3 regions of the Streptomyces sp. NPDC048419 genome follow, and region 2 is predicted to be linked to each of the others. Evidence: riboswitches for the same ligand, from Rfam matches in the RefSeq annotation. Region 2 holds a riboswitch; each other region holds the start of a gene.
What was found. Region 2 has a riboswitch for thiamine pyrophosphate ahead of ACGFYN_RS17950 (thiamine ABC transporter substrate binding subunit). Riboswitches for the same ligand answer to the same signal wherever they lie in the genome.
Positions count from the first base shown of each region.

Region 1 (7,004 bases), on a different contig from region 2:
CGACGGCGTACCACCTGCTGCGCACTCTGGTCCACGAGGGCTATCTGTGCCGGGACAAGGGCTTGTTCTTCCTCGGTGACGCGGCCGTACGGCTCAGCAGCGGCGCAGCCCAGCAGAAACGTCGCAGCACGATCGTCGACGCGCTCGCCCGCTGGCGGGATGCGATCGGTGTGCCCGTGTACTACGCGGTGTACCAGGAGGGCGAGATCGAGGTGATGTGCGTCTCCGACACCCCGGGCAATCCGGCGGTCGAGGAGTGGGCCGACTTCCGTGAGACCGCGCACGCGCATGCGATCGGGCAGTGCCTGCTCGCCCAGCTGGACGAGACCGCCCGCCGTGATCACCTCGACCGCTACCCCGTGCAGTCCCTCACTCCGTACACGGTGCGTGACAACCATGCGCTGCTGAGACGACTCGAACGGGCGAGTCGGCTGGAACCGGTGACGGAGCGACAGGAATACGCGCTGGGGACGGTCTGCGCGGCGATCCCGATCACGGCGGGCACCGCGGCCGCCACGATGGCCATCTCCTTGCCTGCTCATCAGGCTGATCGGCTGGTGTCCGCGATCGAGCAACTGCAGCGCGAGATCGGGCAGCTGCTGGGGTCACTGGCGCTCTCTATCAGTATCTGAAAACTCACTCCTTGTGATCTGCTGTGTACGTTCAGCAAGATGCCACCAGAGTCCGGGGCGATTCCCGGCCGTTCGGCTTCACAAGACGGGGTAGGCGATGCGCGAGTCCGTACAGGCAGAGGTCATGATGAGCTTTCTCGTGTCCGAGGAGCTTTCGTTCCGCATCCCGGTGGAACTGCGGTACGAGACCTCTGATCCGTATGCCGTACGGCTGACCTTCCACTTGCCCGGTGATGCTCCGGTGACCTGGGCGTTCGGCCGTGAACTGCTCATCGACGGGGTGGGCCGGCCGTGCGGGGAGGGGGATGTGCGGGTCTCACCCGCCGAACCGGACTCGCTGACAGAGGTCCTGATCCGGCTTCAGGTGGGCTGTGACCAGGCGCTGTTCCGCTCTTCCACGGTGCCGCTCATCGCCTTCCTCGACCGCACCGACAAGCTGGTGCCGCTCGGCCAGGAGGGCTCCCTCGCGGACTTCGACGCCCATCTCGACGAGGCGCTGGACCGGATTCTGGCGGAGGAGCAGAGCGCCGGCTGACAGGTTGGTGCCGCGGAGTGGCTGTAACGCTTCTGCGTGCAGCGGAGGGTTGCAGGAACGCTTCTTCGCAGGGGATGCGGGCAAGACGCGGCAGCCATCGGCTCAGCGCTTACGGCGCCGGCCTCTCCCCGATCGCGCCGGAACCGGCGCTGCTGCGCCCGGCACCCTCCCCGCGGCCGGCTCGGCCCCCGGACGGTCGGCCGCGACCACCAGGGCCGCGAGCAGCGTCGTGACCGGGACCGAGGCGACCAGGCCGATCGAACCCACCAGCGTGCGTACGATCTCCTCCGCCACCAGCTCGCTGTTGGCGACCGTCCCCACGCCGCTCTGCGCGATGGAGAAGAGCAGCAGCAACGGCAGTGCGGCGCCCGCGTAGGCGAGGACGAGGGTGTTGACGACGGACGCGATGTGGTCCCTGCCGATGCGGATACCGGCCCGGTACAGCCCTCGCCAGCCCATCGACGGGTTCGCCTCGTGCAGCTCCCACACCGCTGAGGTCTGGGTGACCGTCACGTCGTCGAGGACGCCGAGCGAGCCGATGATGACGCCCGCGAGCAGCAGACCGCTCATGTCGATCGACGGATACAGGCCGTGGATCAGGCCGGTGCTGTCGTCGGTGTTGCCGGTCAGCGCGGCCCAGCCGATGAACTCGGAGCCGAGCAGGCCGATCAGCACGAGCGAGAGCAGCGTGCCGAGCACCGCCACGGACGTACGGGCGGACAGGCCGTGGCACATGTAGAGGGCGAGCAGCATGATGGCGCTCGACCCGATCACCGCCACGAGCAGCGGGTCCGAGCCCTGGAGGATCGCGGGCAGGATGAAGAAGGTCAGCACCATGAAGCTGACGGCCAGCGCGACCAGCGCCATGACACCGCGCAGGCGGCCCACCACCACGACGGCGAGCGCGAAGATGCCCGCGAGCAGCGCCATGGGGAGCCGGCGGTTCACATCGGTGACCGAGTACTGCAGGTCCTTCGGCGCGGAAGGCTCGTAGGCGGCCACCACCTTCTCGCCCTCGTGCAACTGGCGTGACTGGTCCGGTTGCACGATCTCGGTGAACGTACGGCCCTTGTCCTTGCCGGTGTCGACGCGGATCGTCGCCTTCTTGCAAGTGCCCTTCTCCGGCTGCTGTGCGGAGGAGCCCGCGGCGCCGGAGGTGTCGCCGGCCGCGGCCTGGCCGGAGGCGTTCACCGACTTGCAGCTCACGTTCACGACCTTGGCGACCGTCGCCTGCTGGGTTTGCCGGTCGAAGCCCACGCCGCTGCGCTGGTGCCCCGGGGCACCGCCGGGCCACAGCACCACGAGCCCGACCACCACGGCCGCGGTGAACGGGATGAGGACTGCCGCGATGACCTTGCGCAGGTGCTTGGAGACGGGCGCCGCCGGACCGTGGTTGTGCGAATGACCGTGGCCGCCGCCGTGACCGTGCCCGGCACCGGAGCCATGGCCGGGCTCAACCCGGGGCTCGTGCCCAGCACCGGGACCGTGTCCCTGGCCGCTGTCGGAGCCGTGCCCATGGGGCGGCTCCGGGGGTGGATAGGGGTGCTGGCGTGTCGTGGTCACCGCCCGATCATTGCAAGAACGCCGGGGCCCCCTGTTCAGCTCGCCGGAATTGACGCTAGCGTGGAGGCACCTTTGCACACGCGGGAGCTCGGAGCACCGGGCTGAGAGGGCGCTGACCTCCGTCCCTGCGATGTTTCACGTGGAACATCACCGAACTTGGGTGATGTTCCCCACGAGACGTCGACAGACGGATATCGCTGCGTCGACCGCCGAACCTGTTACCGGGTAATGCCGGCGTAGGGAGTAGGTCTCATGACCAACAAGGACGCACGCACGCCTGCCTCCAACCAGGACGAACCGCTCATTCAGGGCGAACAGTCCGGTGAACAGTCCTCGGAGGCCGGGAAGTTTATCGGCTGGCACAAGGCGTATGTCGAGGGCTCGCGCCCCGATCTGCGGGTGCCGGTCCGTCAGGTGCACCTCACCAACGGGCAGTCGGTCACGCTGTACGACACCTCCGGCCCGTACACCGATCCGCTCACACAAACCGATGTCCGCAGGGGGCTCGCCCCGCTGCGGGAGAACTGGATCGTCGCCCGCGGCGACACCGAGGAGTACGCGGGCCGCCCCGTCCGCCCCGAGGACGACGGCATCAAGCACACCTCGCCGCGGGGCGGGCTGCGCAACCTCGACGCGGTCTTCCCCGGACGTCCACGCCAGCCGCGGCGCGGACGCGACGGGACGGCGGTCACCCAGCTCGCATACGCGCGCCAGGGCGAGATCACGCCCGAGATGGAGTTCGTGGCGCTCCGGGAGAAGGTGGCGCCCGAGGTGGTCCGCGACGAGATCGCGGCGGGCCGCGCGGTACTGCCGGCCAACGTCAACCACCCGGAGGTCGAGCCGATGATCATCGGCAAGCGTTTCCTGGTGAAGGTCAACGCCAACATCGGCAACTCCGCGGTGACGTCCTCCATCGAGGAGGAGGTCGAGAAGATGACCTGGGCGACCCGCTGGGGCGCCGACACGGTCATGGACCTGTCCACCGGCCGCAACATCCACACGACCCGTGAATGGGTGCTGCGCAACTCCCCCGTGCCCATCGGCACCGTGCCGCTCTATCAGGCCCTGGAGAAGGTCGACGGCAGGGCCGAGGAGCTCACCTGGGAGATCTACAAGGACACCGTCGTCGAGCAGGCCGAGCAGGGCGTGGACTACATGACGGTCCATGCGGGCGTCCGCCTGCCGTACGTCCCGCTCACCGCGAACCGCAAGACCGGCATCGTCTCGCGCGGCGGCTCGATCATGGCCGCGTGGTGCCTCGCGCACCACAAGGAGTCGTTCCTGTACGAGAACTTCGAGGAGCTATGCGAGATCCTCGCCGCCTACGACGTCACGTACTCGCTGGGAGACGGCCTCCGGCCGGGTTCTATCGCTGACGCCAACGACGAGGCGCAGTTCGCCGAGTTGCGCACGCTCGGGGAACTCAACACGATCGCCAAGCGTTTCAACGTACAGACCATGATCGAGGGCCCGGGACACGTCCCGATGCACAAGATCAAGGAGAACATCGACCTTCAGCAGGAGATCTGCGATGAAGCTCCGTTCTATACGCTCGGCCCGCTGACCACGGACGTCGCGCCGGCGTACGACCACATCACCTCCGGTATCGGTGCCGCGATGATCGCCTGGTGGGGCACGGCCATGCTTTGCTACGTCACGCCCAAGGAGCACCTGGGGCTGCCCAACCGTGACGACGTCAAGACCGGCGTCATCACCTACAAGATCGCCGCTCACGCGGCCGATCTCGCCAAGGGGCACCCCGGCGCCCAGGACTGGGACGACGCGCTCTCCGACGCCCGCTTCGAGTTCCGGTGGGAGGACCAGTTCAACCTCGCCCTGGACCCGGACACGGCACGGGAGTTCCACGACGAGACCCTCCCGGCCGAGCCGGCCAAGACCGCCCACTTCTGCTCGATGTGCGGGCCGAAGTTCTGCTCGATGAAGATCTCCCAGGACATCCGCCGTGAGCACGGCGGGAACCGGAGCGAGATCGAGGCGGGCATGGCGGAGAAGTCGAAGGAGTTCGCGGCCGCCGGGAACAGGGTGTATCTGCCGATCGCCGACTGACGGCGGAGCCCGAAAGCGCGCCGGAGCCTTGAGCCAGGCTCCGGCGCCCGCCCGCAGTCGTGTTCACCCTGCCGGTGCCGCGAATGCGGCGGTTCTGTTCCCGGCCTGGTGTGACGGCGGGACAATGACACCGAGCCCACGCCTCCCGGGCCGGATCGTCAGCCGGCGGTCCTGGGCAGGGGGTGGAGGAGGAGCGCGATGGTGCGGTGGGAGCGGGAGGAACGACTCGCGCGAGCCTTCCTGGAGTTGGCCGACACCCTGGTGGAGGGTTTCTACCTGGTCGATTTCCTGCATGTGCTGACCGAGCACATGCTCGCGCTGCTGGACGTGTCGGCCACCGGGGTGGTCATGGTCGACGCCCAGGGACGACTGGTGGACGTGACCGCATCCACCCACACCGCACACCAACTGGAGGAGGCCCAGGTCGAGTTCGACGAGGGCCCGTCCAGGGACTGCTGCCGGCAGCAGGAACAGGTCGGTCCGGTGGACCTGACCCGGTCGGACACCGCCGTGCGCTGGCCGCGCTTCACCAAGGCGGCCCGCACGGCCGGATATGCCGCCGTGGCCGCCATCCCGCTGCGCCTGCGCGAGGAGGTCATCGGCGCGGTGAACGTCTTCCACGGGAGTCCCGCCGGCCTGCACCCGGCGAGCCTGCGTCTGGGACAGGCCCTGGCGGATGCCGCGACCATCGGCATCCTGCACCAACGCCTGGCCCAGGACCAGGCCGAACGGGTCGGCCAACTGCAGACCGCGCTCAACAGCCGGATCATCATCGAACAGGCCAAAGGCGCCCTCGGGGCCAGCCTGAACATCCCGCCCGATGCGGCCTTCCAGCGCCTGCGCGCCCACGCCCGCGACAACCGGACGTCACTGACCCGCCTGTGCCAACTCGTCGTCGAGGGCGGCGTATCCGCAGGGACGTTCGCCGCATCCCAGGACCGGCCGCACCGCTCGTGACGCTGGTTTCATGTCGCCCTGCGGCCCGCGCCACGGGCGCCCCACCGCACTCAGTCAAGGAGTACCCGCGGTGCCCGCAGATGCCCCCGACATCCCCGGCCTCCTGGCCGCGGCCACTCAGGCCGGCCATGGTCTGACCGCACTCGAGCCCGGTCCCTGCGCGGTCGCACTCGGCCTCGACAGCCTCACCATCTGCCTGCTCGACCACTCCGGCCTCGAACTGGTCTGGTACGACCCGGCGGACAAGGCAGGAGTGGCCTTCGAAGACCTGCAGTACACCCTCGGCGAGGGCCCCACCGTGGACGCCGCCCGCACCGGTGAGCCCGTACTCGTCCCCGATCTGTACACCGTGCCCGAGCACCGATGGCCTGCCCTACTGGCCGCCACGCACCAGAAGTCCCCGCACGCCGCGCACGCCGTCCCCCTGAATCTGGGTGCGGCCCGGCTGGGCGTCCTCACCGGACACCGCAGCACCGCCGGCTCGCTGACCCGCTCTCAGATGAGCCACTTCCTCGCGCTCGCCGAAGGCGCCACAACGATCCTCACCACGCCCCACGGCATCGACGACTTGAGCAGCAACGACCCGCTGCCGCTGCACCGGGCCCTCATCCACCAGGCGACCGGCGCCCTGACCGTTCTGCTCGGCATCCCCCTCGACCAGGCCCTCGCCCGCCTGCGCGCCTATGCCTTCACCCACAACCTGCCCCTCCTGGACGTCGCACACGACGTCGTTCACCACCGGGCCGATCTGAACAGCCCACCCGGCTGACCATGCGGGCGGAGGTCGGGATGGGCACGGCGGAGAAGCCGAAGGAGTTCGCGGCCGCGGGGAGCAGGGTGGGTCTGCCGGTCGCGGACTGACGAACTCGGTTCGGCGAAAGGGGCGTTCGGCTTGCGCTCCCCCGGCCGGCCCCGAGGGGCCGCGCCGTGGCGGAGGGCGCAAGCCCGCGGTCACTCCGGCTGGTGTTCCGGGCCTCCGAACTCCGGGCTGGTGTAGTCCGGGCTGGAGAAGCTCGGGCGCGGGCCGGTGGCGCCGTCGTCCGGGCTGCTGAAGCCGGGGCGGCCGTAGCCCAGATTCGGCATACGGCTGGTGGGCGTCCGCGGTGTGGTGCTGTGCAGTGCCGCGGCGGCGCCCGGGTCGACGAGTGCCTCCCTGAGGAACGGCATGATGCCGCGCTCCAGAAGTGCCTCGCGCCAGGCCTCCCTGGCCAGCGCCACGTCCCCGCGTAGTTCACCGTACGGACCGGTCT
Region 1 covers NZ_JBICXT010000006.1:153,024-160,027, forward strand. Annotated here, with positions in the region: gene ACGFYN_RS15835 (IclR family transcriptional regulator) at 1-632, shown strand, start outside; gene ACGFYN_RS15840 (SsgA family sporulation/cell division regulator) at 730-1,167, shown strand; gene ACGFYN_RS15845 (YibE/F family protein) at 1,270-2,730, opposite strand; TPP riboswitch at 2,801-2,990, shown strand; gene thiC (phosphomethylpyrimidine synthase ThiC) at 2,983-4,797, shown strand; gene ACGFYN_RS15855 (ANTAR domain-containing protein) at 4,996-5,754, shown strand; gene ACGFYN_RS15860 (GAF and ANTAR domain-containing protein) at 5,825-6,523, shown strand; gene ACGFYN_RS15865 (hypothetical protein) at 6,706-7,004, opposite strand, start outside.
Region 1: linked by a shared signal. The riboswitch ahead of thiC (phosphomethylpyrimidine synthase ThiC) and the one ahead of ACGFYN_RS17950 (thiamine ABC transporter substrate binding subunit) in region 2 are both predicted to bind thiamine pyrophosphate.

Region 2 (7,004 bases):
AACCAGCTGGCTTCGTTCTCCGTGCCGGAGCCGCGCATGGCGGTCGTCACCCCGTTCGACAAGTCGGCCCTGCGCAACATCGAGCAGGCCATCCGCGACTCCGACCTCGGCGTCAACCCGAGCAACGACGGCAACATCATCCGTGTGGTGTTCCCGGAGCTGACCGAGGAGCGCCGCCGCGACTACATCAAGGTCGCCAAGGGCAAGGCCGAGGACGCGCGCGTGTCCATCCGCTCCGTCCGCCGCAAGGCCAAGGACGCGATCGACAAGATGATCAAGGACGGCGACACCGGCGAGGACGAGGGCCGCCGCGCGGAGAAGGAACTCGACGACACCACGCACAAGTACGTGGCGCAGGTCGACGAGCTCCTGAAGCACAAGGAAGCGGAGCTGCTCGAGGTCTGATGAACGACTCTTCCTGGGGAGCGCCGCCGCACACCGGTTCACCGGCCGGGTACTGGGGGCCGTCCGACCAGGGGCCTGTCCAGGGGGCTGCCCCGGCGGGTCCCGCGTACGATGCGCCTGAGGCGCAGCAGACTCGCCCCATGCCCATCGTGCCCGAGGGACCCGCGTACGGCGGTGACCAGGATGACGACCGGGGGGCCGCCCGGCTGAGCGGCCCCTTGTTCCGCGACGAGACGCCGCAGGCGCCGCCCTACGGGGTGGTGCAGCAGAATCCGGAGCCCATGCCCGACGCCCCGCAGCCGGCGCCCCCGCCGCAGAAGAAGAGCGCGGGGCGCGACCTGGGCGCGGCCATAGGCGTCGGCGTCGGACTCGGCGTGGTGATCATCGCGTCGCTGTTCGTCGTCAAGGCCGTCTTCGTCGGGGTCGTCGCCGTCGCCGTCGTGGTGGGCCTGTGGGAGCTGACCAGCCGGCTCGAGGAGCGCAAGGGCATCAAGGCGCCGCTGGTCCCGCTGGCGCTCGGCGGCGCCGCGATGGTGGTCGCCGGGTACGTCCGGGGCGCCGAGGGCGCCTGGGTCGCGATGGCGCTCACGGCACTGGCCGTACTCGTCTGGCGCATGACGGAGCCGCCCGAGGGCTACCTCAAGGACGTCACGGCGGGCGTCTTCGCGGCGTTCTACGTGCCTTTCCTGGCCACGTTCGTGGCGCTCATGCTGGCCGCCGAGGACGGACCCTGGCGGGTGCTGACCTTCCTGCTGCTGACGGTGGTCAGCGACACGGGCGCGTACGCCGTCGGCTGGCGCTTCGGCAAGCACAAGCTGGCCCCGCGCATCAGCCCCGGCAAGACCCGCGAGGGGCTGCTCGGCGCGGTCAGCTTCGCGATGGTGGCGGGCGCGCTGTGCATGCAGTTCCTGATCGACGACGGCGCCTGGTGGCAGGGCCTGCTCCTGGGCCTCGCGGTCGCCGCCAGCGCCACGCTGGGCGACCTCGGCGAGTCGATGATCAAGCGGGACCTGGGCATCAAGGACATGGGCACGCTGCTGCCCGGCCACGGCGGCATCATGGACCGCCTGGACTCGCTGCTGCCGACGGCACCCGTGGTCTGGCTGCTGCTGGTCCTCTTCGTCGGATCCGGCTGACGGTACGGGACGTCCCACCCGGTCGACGGCGTTGCGCCGTCGGCCTGGTGGGACGACTTCGTTGCAGGGCCGCCCCGCCCTTCCGGCGGTCAGCGGGCGTCCTCGGGCTCATGGTGGGAGGGCTGTTTGCGTACCGTGCGCCAACGCGACCGTGTCTGCTCGACGATGCTGTCCCACTGGCGGCTGACCTCGTCCTGGGACGGGCGCCGGCCCTGACGGATCCGGATGAGTTCGTCCCGTACCTCCCGCCCCAGTGCCGCTGACGCCACGAGAACGACCATGGCGCCGAAGAGGGTCGAGGCCATCCCGAAGACCGCACCGGCGGCGCCGTAGCGCGAGGCGTAGGAATTGAACAGACGCGGGAGATACACCGTCGCGACCACCGAATAGGCCGCGGTCAGGACGGCTGCGGAGATCCCGAAGGGGAGCAGGACCGGCCAGGCGAGCCGCCTCGCGGAGAGGATCCAGCCGCTCCAGGTGAGGAAGGCGGCGGACACCGGTACCTCGCACACCGCGGCCAGCAGTCCCAGGCGCCCGCCGCCCAGCGTGACGTAGATCCAGCCGATCACCGCCGAATAGAAACTGAGCGTGCAGATCCACCACAGGCCGTTGCGTGTGTTGCGCACGCTGAGCGGCTTCAGCTCCCAGGTCTGCTCGAACAGGCGCTGCATGGCCCGGGAGAAGCTCAGCACCGAGATCGCCAGGAACGCCATCCCGAAGACGCCGACGCCGGCGCTCGCGGACTCTGCGGAGAACACCGTTCTGACGGCCTCGGCGCCGCCGCGGGTGAGGCCGTAGCGGTTGATGATCCGGTCGGCGGCCTCCTCGCCGAAGAGCGCGCCACCCAGCACCGCGAGCGGGAGCAACGCGGTCAGCGCACCGGAGGCCAAGGCCATCGAGCGGTCGAAGCCCGCGATCTTCTGGAACCGGTTGATCACCCGCAGCACGAAGTCAGGACGCAGCCAGAATGTCAGCGTTCTGATGAGGCGCTCACGGTTGATTCCCGGCGTCCTGTCCTCCGCTGATTCGAGGTGATTTGTGGTGGACGGAGCATAAGGGACGCCCACCCGCGGAGCGAGGGACGACACAGGAATGGTGCGGGAGAGGCCTTCCGGCACGCCCACCGTCACCAGGTCACACGAGTTGATCTGCGACACTGGAAGGGTTATGCCTGCACCCGGAGAACTTACTTTCGTCGCCCCCCGCGGAGCCAAGAAGCCACCGCGGCACCTTGCCGATCTCACGCCTGCCGAGCGCAAGGAGGCGGTGGCCGAGGTCGGGGAGAAGCCGTTTCGTGCCAAGCAGCTCTCGCAGCACTACTTCGCGCGGTACGCGCACGACCCGGCGGAGTGGACCGACATCCCCGCCGGCTCGCGCGGCAGGCTGCAGGAGGCGCTGCTGCCGGACCTGATGTCGGTCGTACGGCATCTGTCGACCGACCAGGGCACCACCCGCAAGACGCTGTGGCGGCTGTTCGACGGGACGCTCGTCGAGTCCGTGCTGATGCGGTACCCGGACCGGGTCACCATGTGCATCAGCTCGCAGGCCGGCTGCGGGATGAACTGTCCCTTCTGCGCCACCGGGCAGGCGGGGCTGGACCGGAATCTGTCCGCCGCGGAGATCGTCCATCAGATCGTGGACGGGATGCGGGCGCTCCGGGACGGGGAGGTGCCCGGCGGACCCGCCCGGCTCTCCAACATCGTCTTCATGGGGATGGGCGAGCCCCTCGCCAACTACAAGCGCGTCATCACGGCCATCCGTGCGCTCACCGACCCCGCCCCCGACGGGCTCGGGCTCTCGCAGCGAGGCATCACCGTCTCGACCGTGGGGCTCGTGCCGGCCATCCACCGCTTCGCCGACGAGGGCCTGAAGTGCCGGCTCGCGATCTCGCTGCACGCCCCGGACGACGAGCTGCGCGACACCCTCGTCCCCGTGAACACGCGGTGGAAGGTGCGCGAGGTCCTCGACGCCGGGTTCGAGTACGTCGAGAGGAGCGGGCGCCGGCTCAGCATCGAGTACGCGCTCATCCGCGACATCAACGACCAGGCCTGGCGCGGCGACCGGCTCGGGCGGCTGCTCAGGGGCAAGCCCGTGCACGTCAACCTGATCCCGCTCAACCCGACGCCCGGGTCGAAGTGGACCGCCTCCCGGCCCGAGGACGAGAAGGCCTTCGTGGAGGCCATCGCCGCACACGGTGTACCGGTGACTGTCCGGGACACCCGTGGGCAGGAGATCGACGGGGCCTGCGGTCAGCTCGCGGCCACCGAGCGGTAACCTGAGCCGGTACGAACACCCGTACATACATCTGCATATTCCGACAGGGGAGCGCCACAGCGCTGAGAGTGCGGCAACCGGGCCGCAGACCCTCTGAACCTTGCCCAGGTCATTCTGGGTAGGAAGTTCGGTGATCACTCAAGCTGTTGCGCCCTGCCCGGGAGCCGTCGGCCATGTCCGCCGGTCCCGGGCGGGGCCGCGTCTCTTCCTGGTCAGCCAGGAGGAATTCGGTGAACAACAGGAAGCTCGCGGCCCTGGTCGTCGGGCTGGGACTCGTCACGCTGTCCGCGTGCGGATCCTCGTCCGGCAGCGACGGGTCCGGCGACTCCAAGTCCGTCACTCTCGTCAGCCACGACTCGTGGGCCGTCTCGAAGAGCGTCCTCGCCGACTTCGAGAAGCAGTCCGGCTACAAGGTCCACGTCCTCAAGGACGGCGACGCCGGTCAGGCCGTCAACAAGGCCATCCTCACCAAGGACAACCCGCAGGGCGACGTCTTCTTCGGTGTCGACAACACCCTCCTGTCGCGGGCGCTCGGCAACGGCCTCTTCCAGTCGTACGAGGCCAAGGGCTCCGACACGATCCTGCCGGAGTACCGGGTCGACCAGGCCAAGCACCGGGTCACGCCCATCGACTCCGGCGACATCTGCGTCAACTACGACAAGGCGTACTTCAGCAAGCACGAGCTGACGCCGCCGCAGTCGTTCGACGACCTGGTCAAGCCCGAGTACAAGAACCTCCTCGTCACCGAGAACGCCGCCACCTCCTCGCCCGGCCTCGGCTTCCTGCTCGGCACGGCCGCCAAGTACGGCGACGCCGGCTGGCAGGGCTACTGGAAGAAGCTCAAGGCCAACGGTGTGAAGGTCGTCGACGGCTGGGAGCAGGCCTACAACCAGGAGTTCTCCGGCTCCGCAGGCGGCAAGAAGGCCAAGGGCGACCGGCCGCTCGTCGTCTCCTACGCCTCCTCGCCGCCCGCCGAGGTCATCTACGCCGACCCGAAGCCGAAGACGGCGCCGACCGGGACGTCGTACGGCACCTGCTTCCGGCAGATCGAGTACGCGGGACTGCTCAGCAACGCCAAGAACACCAAGGGCGGCAAGGCGCTCCTCGACTTCCTGGTCACCAAGGAGTTCCAGGACGACATGCCGCTGAACATGTTCGTCTACCCGGTGCGGGAGGCCGCTCAGGTTCCGCCCGAGTTCCAGAAGTTCGGGCAGCCGGCCAAGGACCCGGAGAAGATGGCGCCCGGCGAGATCGCCGAGAACCGTGACCAGTGGGTCAAGTCGTGGACGTCACTCGTACTGAAGTAGCCGTCCGCGGCCGTCGCGCGGGGAGCGCGGCGCGGCTCGGCCTCATGGCCGTGCCCGTCGCGTTCTTCGCGCTGTTCTTCGCCTGGCCCGTGGCCGCGATCGTGGCACGCGGGCTCAAGGTGGACGGGGCCTGGCAGTTCGGCCGGATCGCGGACGTCGTCACGCAGTCCGACATCCGGCACGTCCTGTGGTTCACCACCTGGCAGGCGCTCGCCTCCACCGCGCTCACGCTGCTCATCGCGCTCCCCGGCGCATACGTCTTCGCGCGCTTCGACTTTCCCGGCAAACAGGTGCTGCGGGCCGTCGTCACCGTGCCGTTCGTGCTGCCGACGGTCGTCGTCGGCACCGCGTTCCTGGCGCTGGTCGGACGCGGCGGGCTCCTGGACGAGCTGTGGGGCGTACGGCTGGACACCACCGTGTGGGCCATCCTGCTCGCGCACGTCTTCTTCAACTACGCCGTCGTCGTACGGACGGTGGGCGGTCTGTGGGGCCAGCTGGACCCTCGGCAGGAGGAGGCCGCGCGGATGCTGGGCGCCTCGCCGCTGAAGGCATGGCGCAAGGTGACGCTGCCCGCGCTCGCGCCCGCCGTCGCCGCGGCCGCGCTCATGGTCTTCCTCTTCACCTTCACCTCATTCGGCGTGGTGCAGATCCTGGGCGGGCCGACGTTCTCCACCCTCGAGGTGGAGATCTACCGGCAGACGTCCGAGATCTTCGACCTCTCCACGGCCGCGGTGCTCACCATCGTCCAGTTCGCGGCGGTGGGCGCGATCCTCGCGGTGCACGCCTGGACCGTACGGCGGCGGGAGACGGCCCTGCGGCTGGTCGACGCGTCCGTGACCGCGCGGCGGCCGCGCGGGGCGCGGGAGTGGGGGCTGCTCGCAGGGGTGCTCGCCACGGTCGCCGTGCTGCTCGTGCTGCCGCTGGCCGTGCTGGTGCAACGGTCGTTGGACGCCCCGGACTTCGGCTACTACCGGTCGCTGACCCACGAGGACGGCGGCACCTTCCTCGTCCCGCCGATCGAGTCGATCGGCAACTCCCTCCAGTACGCGGCCGCCGCCACCGCCATCGCCGTGCTGATCGGCGCTCTCGCCGCCGCGGCCCTCGCCCGCCGGGACGCGGGCCGGCTGGTGCGCGGCTTCGACGCGCTGCTGATGCTGCCGCTGGGCGTGTCCGCGGTGACGGTCGGCTTCGGCTTCCTGATCGCCCTCGACCAGCCCCCGCTCGACCTGCGCTCCTCCTGGATCCTGGTGCCGCTCGCGCAGGCGCTGGTGGGCGTCCCCTTCGTCGTACGGACCATGCTGCCGGTGCTGAGGGCCGTGGACGCGCGTCTGCGGGAGGCGGCGGCCGTGCTCGGCGCGTCGCCGTGGCGGGTGTGGCGGGAGGTCGATCTGCCCCTGGTGCGGCGGGCGTTGCTGGTGGCGGCCGGGTTCGCGTTCGCCGTGTCACTGGGGGAGTTCGGGGCGACCGTGTTCATCGCGCGCCCCGGGAACCCGACGCTGCCGGTCGCCGTGGCACGGCTGCTCGGCCGCCCGGGAGACCTCAACTACGGCCAGGCGATGGCCCTTTCGACGATTCTGATGGTGGTGTGCGCGGTGGCGCTGCTGGTCCTGGAGCGACTTCGTACCGACCGGACCGGGGAGTTCTAGATGCTGCTGAGCCTTCAGGACGCGACGGTCCGCTTCGGCGGCCGGGCCGTGCTCGACGCCGTCCGCCTCGATGTCGCCGAGCACGAGATCGTGTGCGTGCTCGGGCCCAGCGGCAGCGGCAAGTCGACGCTGCTGCGGACGGTGGCGGGGCTGCAACCCCTCGACGGCGGGCGGGTGTCGCTCGACGGCCGCGACCAGAGGGGCGTTCCCGCGCACAAGCGGGGAGTGGGCCTGAT
Region 2 covers NZ_JBICXT010000007.1:223,796-230,799, forward strand. Annotated here, with positions in the region: gene frr (ribosome recycling factor) at 1-405, shown strand, start outside; gene ACGFYN_RS17935 (phosphatidate cytidylyltransferase) at 405-1,541, shown strand; gene ACGFYN_RS17940 (hypothetical protein) at 1,631-2,488, opposite strand; gene rlmN (23S rRNA (adenine(2503)-C(2))-methyltransferase RlmN) at 2,709-3,815, shown strand; TPP riboswitch at 3,851-3,958, shown strand; gene ACGFYN_RS17950 (thiamine ABC transporter substrate binding subunit) at 4,046-5,122, shown strand; gene ACGFYN_RS17955 (ABC transporter permease) at 5,167-6,768, shown strand; gene ACGFYN_RS17960 (ABC transporter ATP-binding protein) at 6,769-7,004, shown strand, end outside.

Region 3 (7,004 bases), on a different contig from region 2:
GTGTCGCCCTCGGCGGCCTGGCCGTCGCCCGCGGGCGTCTGCGTGGCGACCTGGCCCTTGTCGAACTCGGAGTTGACCCGCTCCGGGGCGATCTTCACCGCCAGGCCCGCATCCTCCAGGTCGCCCTTCGCGTCCTCCAGGTCCTCCCCGGTGACGTCCGGGACGTCGACGGGGCTGCCCTTGCTCACGACCAGCGCGATCGCCGAGCCCGCGTGCCGGGTCGTGCCCGCCTCGGGGTCGGTGGAGATCACGGAGCCCTTGTCGACGTCGTCGCTGAACTCGCGGGTGACCATGCCGGGCTCCAGGGCGGCCTTCTTCAGCTGGGCCCTGGCCTGGCCCAGCGGCCGGCCCTCCAGGTCCGGCACCCGCACGGTCTCCGGGCCGTCGGAGATGGTGAGCGTCACGGCGGCGTTGTCACGGATACGGCTGCCCGGTACCGGGTCCGAGCTGATGACCGTGCCCCGCTTGACCGTGTCGCTGTAGGCGTGCTGGACCTTGCCGAGGTCGAGCCCGGCGTCCCCGAGCTGCTTCCGCGCCTCGGTCTGGGTCTTCGCCAGCACCGGCGGGACCTTGGTGAACTGGCCGGAGTTGATGTACCAGACGCCGGCGCCGACCCCGAGGACCAGCAGCACGGCGAGGACGATCGCGACCGGACCGCGCCGGGCGCCCGCGCCGCGCCGCCGCGGCGGCAGGGGTGGCGGACTCTCCAGCCGGCTGGTGCGCAGGACGTCGTCCTCGTGCACCGGCAGGGGATGCTGCATCGCCAGGGCGCGCGGGATCACGCTCGTACGGTCCTGGGAGATGTCCATGTGGCCCGCGGCGAGGGCCTGCGGCGGCATCGCGTCGAGCTGGTCCGCGTCGAGCGCGGCGCGCACGTCACGCGTGTGTGCGAGCAGCGCCACCGCGTCCTGCGGACGCCGGTCCGGGGTGCGGGCGGTGGCCACCGCGACCAGCTCGTCCAGCTCGTACGCCAGCCCCGGCACGGCGGCCGAGGGCGGCGGGACGTCCTCGTGGATGTGCTTGTAGAGGACGGTCGCCGGCGAGTCCCCGCCGTGCGGCCGGTCGCCGGTCAGCATCTCGTACAGGACGACACCGCACGCGTACACGTCGACCCGGGGGTCGGCGATGCCGTGCTCGATCTGCTCCGGTGCGAGGTAGGAGACCGTGCCGAGGACGGTCCCCGTCGTGCTGGTGACCGTGTTCACCGCGCGGACCAGCCCGAAGTCGGCGACCTTCACCCGGCCGTCGTCCCCTATCAGCACGTTCTCCGGCTTCATGTCCCGGTGCACGAAACCGGCCCGGTGCGCGGCACCGAGGGCGGCGAGGACCGGCTCCAGGATGTCCAGGGCGGCGCGCGGCTGCAGCGCCCCGCGCTCGCGCAGCACGTCGCGCAGGGTGCACCCGGCGACGTACTCCATGGCGAGATAGACGTACGACCCGTCGGTGCCCTGGTCGAAGACCTGCACCACGTTCGGGTGGGCCAGCCGGGCGACCGACTTCGCCTCCCGGATGAAGCGCTCGACGAAGGTGCCGTCGGCGGCGAGCGTCGGGTGCATCACCTTCAGCGCGAGCACGCGGTCCAGGCGGGTGTCCAGGGCCCGGTAGACCGTGGCCATGCCGCCGACCGCGATCCGCGCGTCCACGCGATAGCGCCCGTCGAGCACCTGCCCGACCAGAGGGTCCTGAAGGGTCGTATCCACGCAGGTGAGTGTACGAGCCGTGACCGACAGGACCGTCCCTTCCTGCCGGATCGGGGCGTGACTGCAGCCGACCTGTGACGGACCTCGCACCGGTTCTCGAGGGCCGTCGAACGCGCGTTCAGAACGCGGGACGCTCGGGATCCAGGTGCGCGCGCCCCTCCCGCGGCGAGGACGCCTCGGCGAAATGACGGCGCGGAATGCGGCCCGCCCGGTGCGCGAGCCTGCCCGCCTCCACGGCGTGTTTCATGGCCTCCGCCATCAGCTGCGGCTCCCGCGCCCGCGTCACCGCGGAGGCGAGCATCACACCCGCGCACCCCAGCTCCATCGCGAGCGCCGCGTCCGAGGCCGTACCGGCGCCCGCGTCCAGGATCACCGGCACGCGCGCGTGCTCGGTGATGAGCTGGAAGTTGTGCGGGTTGCGGATGCCGAGACCGGAGCCGATGGGCGAGCCGAGCGGCATGATCGCCGCGCAGCCGGTGTCCTCCAGCTTCCGGGCGAGGACGGGGTCGTCGTTGGTGTACGGCAGCACCGTGAAGCCGTCGTCGACCAGGGTCTCGGCGGCGTCGAGCAGCTCGATCGGGTCGGGCAGAAGGGTGCGCTCGTCGGCGATCACCTCAAGTTTGATCAGTTCGGTGCCGAGTGCCTCGCGCGCCAGGCGAGCGGTCAGCACCGCCTCCCCGGCGGTGAAGCAGCCCGCCGTGTTCGGCAGCACCTGGATGCCGAGCCGGTCCAGGACGGACAGCACCGAGCCGTGCACCGAGGGGTCCACGCGCCGCATCGCGACCGTCGTCAGCTCTGTGCCGGACGCCACCAGCGCCCGCTCCAGCACGTCGAGGCTGGGGGCACCGCCGGTGCCCATGATCAGGCGGGACGTGAAGGCCGTACCGCCGATGACGAAGGGATCGTCGGCCATGGGTCAGCCTCCTTGGACGGCGGTGAGGACCTCGACGCGGTCCCCCTCGGAGAGGGAGGTCGACGGCCACTGGGCGCGCGGGACGACGGTTTCGTTGAGGGCGGCGGCGACTCCGGAGGGGGCCGGGGCCAGCGTCCGCACGACGGTGTCGAGAGCGGTGCCGGAGGCGAACTGCCGGGGCTCTCCGTTGACGGAGATGTTCATGCGGGCTGCTCCACGCGCGCGAAGCGCCTCGGGGTGAACGGGCGGGCCTCGTCCGGGAGTTCGCCGGTGGCCAGGACATGCGCCATGGCGTCGCCGGTGACCGGCGTGAGCAGCACGCCGTTGCGGTGGTGCCCGGTGGCCAGCAGCAGCCCGGGCAGCTGTGTCGGGCCGAGCAGGGGCGCGTTGTCGGGGGAGCCCGGGCGCAGTCCCGCGCGCGTCTCCGTCAGCGGCAGCTCGGTGATGCCGGGGACCAGCTCGTGCGCGTCGCGCAGCAGCTCGTACACCCCGCCCGCGGTGACCGTCGTGTCCCAGCCGAGCTCCTCGGTGGTCGCGCCGATCACCAGCTCGCCGTTCTCACGCGGCACCAGGTAGACCTGGCTGCCGCGCACCACGGCGCGCACGGTACGGCTCAGGAAGGGCGCGAACCGCTGCGGCACGGTCAGCCGCAGCACCTGCCCCTTCACCGGCCGCACGGGCGGCAGCACGTCGTCCGGGACACCCGGGAGCCGCCCGCTGAGGCTGCCCGCGGCGAGCACCACCTGGCCCGCGCCCAGCTCGGTGCCGTCGGCCGTGGTGACACCGGAGGCCCGGTCCCCCGCGACGTGGAAGCGCTCCGCCCACTGGCGGTGGAAGACCACGCCCGCCCGCTCGCACGCGGCGACCAGCGCGCGTGCCAGCCGCCGCGGGTCGATCTGGTGGTCGCCGTCGACCCGCAGCCCGCCGCGCACGCCGGGTGCGAGCATCGGCTCCAGGCGCCGGCAGTCGCGGCCCGACAGCCACTCCGAGTCCAGGCCCGACTCCCGTTGCAGGGCGTGCAGTTCGCGCAGGTGGGCGCGGTCGTCGGCGTCCAGCGCGACGGCGAGCGTGCCGCACCGGCGGTAGCCGAGGTCGTGGCCGGTGAGGTCGGTGAGCTCGGCCGCGAACTCCGGATAGCGGCGGGCCGAGGCCAGGTTCAGGCCGAGCAGGGTCTGCTCGCCGTAGTGCAGCTCCGTGACCGCGGCGAGCATCCCGGCGGCCACCTGCGCGGCCCCGCCACCCGGTTCGGGGTCCACGACGGCCGTGGCGAACCCGCGCTGCGCGGCGCGCCAGGCCGTGACCAGGCCGATGATTCCGCCCCCGATGACGAGGACGTCTGACGTACGTGACGGCATGGGCGTCCAGCCCCTCCCTTCGCCGGCATGACCCGGATCAGGTTCGTACGGTCGGAGGCCGCCAGCCTCCCTCTCAGCCCGGTGCGTCCGGGCTCCCGCGAGTGCTTGTACGTTGGCCACCCTAGCCCGACCCCCCGCGCCTCTGTAAGGGAGCCTCCTGCCATGCCCCGCTCGCTGGACGGCCTCGTCCTCGCCCCCGTCGCCGACCAGGCCCCAGGTCAGGTGGGTACTCGGACGCGGTTCACGTACCACGAGAAGGACGGCGGGATCTGGGCCGAGTACGCGGGTGGCGACGTCGTACGCGGTCATCTGGTGGGTACCCGGGCCGGTGACCGGCTGGACTTCCGGTACGTCCAGCTCAAGCGGGACGGCACGACGTCCTCGGGGCACTGCGTGTCCACGGTGGTGGAGCTGCCGGACGGGCGCGTGCGGCTGGAGGAGAGCTGGGAGTGGGAGTCGCAGACAGGCAGCGGCACCAGCGTTGTGGAGCAGGTCACTGAGTGAGCACGACTGCTGACTGACAATTTGTCAGTTGGCTAGGGTGATCAGGTGAGCGAGCAGACGCAGGAGACGGGCGGGCCGCCCCCGCGGCGCGTGGTCGTGGTGGGCGCGGGCATGGCCGGTGTGCAGTGCGCGGTGGCCCTGCGCGAACAGGGCTTCACCGGCCGCGTGACGCTGATCGGCGCCGAGCCCCACCAGCCCTACGACCGGCCCCCGCTGTCCAAGGCCGTCCTGCTCGGCAAGTCCGAGGGCTCCGCCTTCGACGTCGACTTCGAGGCGCTCGGCATCGAACTCCGGCTCGGGTGCGAGGTGCTGGGCCTGCGCCCCGGCGAGCACGAACTGGACACCGAGGCCGGGCCCGTCCCCTACGACGTCCTGGTGCTCGCCACCGGTGCCGAACCGATCCGCCTGCCGGGCGCCGAGGGCGTCCCCGGCGTGCATCTGCTGCGCACCCTGGACGACGCCGAGCGGCTGCGGCCCGTGCTCGCCCGGCAGCACGACATCGTGGTGGTCGGCGCGGGCTGGATCGGCGCCGAGTTCGCCACGGCCGCGCGCGAGGCGGGCTGCGCCGTGACGGTCGTCGAGGCGGCCGACCGGCCGCTCGCGGGCGCGCTGCCGGCCGAGGTGGCCGCGCCGATGGCCGCCTGGTACGCCGACGCCGGCGTCGAACTGCGCACGCACGCGCGCGTGGAGCGCGTCGAGCCGGGCGCGGTCGTCCTCGACGACGGATCACGGCTGCCCGCGGGCGCCGTAGTGGTCGGCATCGGCGCACGCCCCGCCACGGCCTGGCTGACCGGCTCCGGCATAGAGCTCGGAACGCACCACGAGGTCGTCGCCGACGCCCATCTGCGCACCTCGGCGCCGGACGTCTACGCCGTCGGCGACTGCGCCTCCTTCCCCTCGGGGCGGTACGGCGAGCGCCTGCTGGTCCACCACTGGGACAACGCCCTCCAGGGGCCGCGCACGGTGGCCGAGAACATCGTCGGCGGGGCCACCGGTGCGCCACCGGCCGTCTACGACCCCGTTCCGTACTTCTGGTCGGAGCAGTTCGGCCGTTTCGTCCAGTACGCCGGCCACCACGCCTGTGCCGACACGACCCTGTGGCGCGGCGACCCGTCCGGGCCCGCGTGGTCCGTCTGCTGGCTGCGCGAGGGCCGCCTGGTCGGCCTGCTCGCGGTCGGCCGGCCCAGGGACCTGGCGCAGGGCAGGCGGCTGATCGAGGCCGGCACCCCGATGGACGCCGAGCGCATCGGGGATCCGGCAAGGCCCCTGAAGGCCGCCACGACGTGACGCGGAACCCCAGGTCGGGCCAGTCCGGCTTCCGACTGTCAGTGCGGGATGGCAGGCTTGATTCCGTGACCGAGATTGACGCAAACATCGATGCTCTCGTCCCCGCCTGGCTCACCCTCCCCGACATCGCAGAGATGCTCGATGTCGAGGTGACGCGAGTGCGGCAGCTGGTCAAGGAGGGCCAGCTCATCGCCGTACGCCGTGGTGAGAACCGAGCACTGCACGTCCCCGCCGCCTTCATCGACGGGGACAAGGTCGTCAAGGGCCTGGCCGGCACCCTGACGCTCCTGCGCGACGACGGCTTCACCGACGAGGAGATGCTCGAGTGGCTCTTCACTCCCGACGAGAGCCTGCCGGGCACCCCCGCCCAGGCCCTCAGTGAGAATCGAGGCACGGAGGTGAAGCGCCGCGCCCAGGCGCTCGCCGTCTGAGCCGAACTCGCTGATCCGAACACCGTCCGGCGTACGGGCCGGGGCCCGCGTGAGCCACGACCGTGGTTCACTGCGGCCCGCGGACCGAAGCTTCGCGCGGGCCCGCGGCCCGTACGCCACCGACAACGGGGGACACCCACATGCCCGGCACCGCAGCCACCGCACGCGCCCGCCTCGCCGACGCCCGCGTCTACCTCTGCACGGACGCGCGCAGGCGCCAGGGGGATCTGCCGGAGTTCCTGGACGCCGTCCTGGCGGGCGGCGTCGACATCGTGCAGCTGCGCGACAAGGGCATGGAGGCGGGCGAGGAGCTGGAGCACCTCGCGGTCTTCGCGGACGCCTGCGCCCGCCACGGCAGGCTGCTCGCGGTCAACGACCGCGCGGACGTCGCGCACGCAGCCGGCGCCGATGTCCTCCACCTCGGCCAGGGCGACCTCCCGGTCCCCGCGGCCCGCGCGATCCTCGGCGACGACGTCCTGGTCGGCCGTTCGACACACGCGGAGTCCGAGGCCGCCGCGGCCGCCGTCCAGGAGGGCGTCGACTACTTCTGCACCGGACCCTGCTGGCCGACCCCGACCAAGCCGGGCCGCCACGCCCCAGGACTCGACCTGGTCCGGTACACCGCCTCCCTCGGCACCGACCGCCCCTGGTTCGCCATCGGCGGCATCGACCTCACCAACCTCGACCAGGTGCTCGACGCCGGAGCCCGCCGGGTCGTGGTCGTCCGCGCGATCACCGAAGCGGAGGACCCGGGCGCCGCGGCGGCGGAGTTCGCCAAGAGGCTGCGGCAGGCGTGATCGCGCCGGCTGTCCGA
Region 3 covers NZ_JBICXT010000019.1:138,632-145,635, reverse strand. Annotated here, with positions in the region: gene pknB (Stk1 family PASTA domain-containing Ser/Thr kinase) at 1-1,700, opposite strand, end outside; gene ACGFYN_RS33235 (thiazole synthase) at 1,819-2,613, opposite strand; gene thiS (sulfur carrier protein ThiS) at 2,617-2,817, opposite strand; gene thiO (glycine oxidase ThiO) at 2,814-3,968, opposite strand; TPP riboswitch at 3,966-4,077, opposite strand; gene ACGFYN_RS33220 (hypothetical protein) at 4,131-4,472, shown strand; gene ACGFYN_RS33215 (NAD(P)/FAD-dependent oxidoreductase) at 4,518-5,759, shown strand; gene ACGFYN_RS33210 (Rv2175c family DNA-binding protein) at 5,825-6,190, shown strand; gene thiE (thiamine phosphate synthase) at 6,331-6,987, shown strand.
Region 3: linked by a shared signal. The riboswitch ahead of thiO (glycine oxidase ThiO) and the one ahead of ACGFYN_RS17950 (thiamine ABC transporter substrate binding subunit) in region 2 are both predicted to bind thiamine pyrophosphate.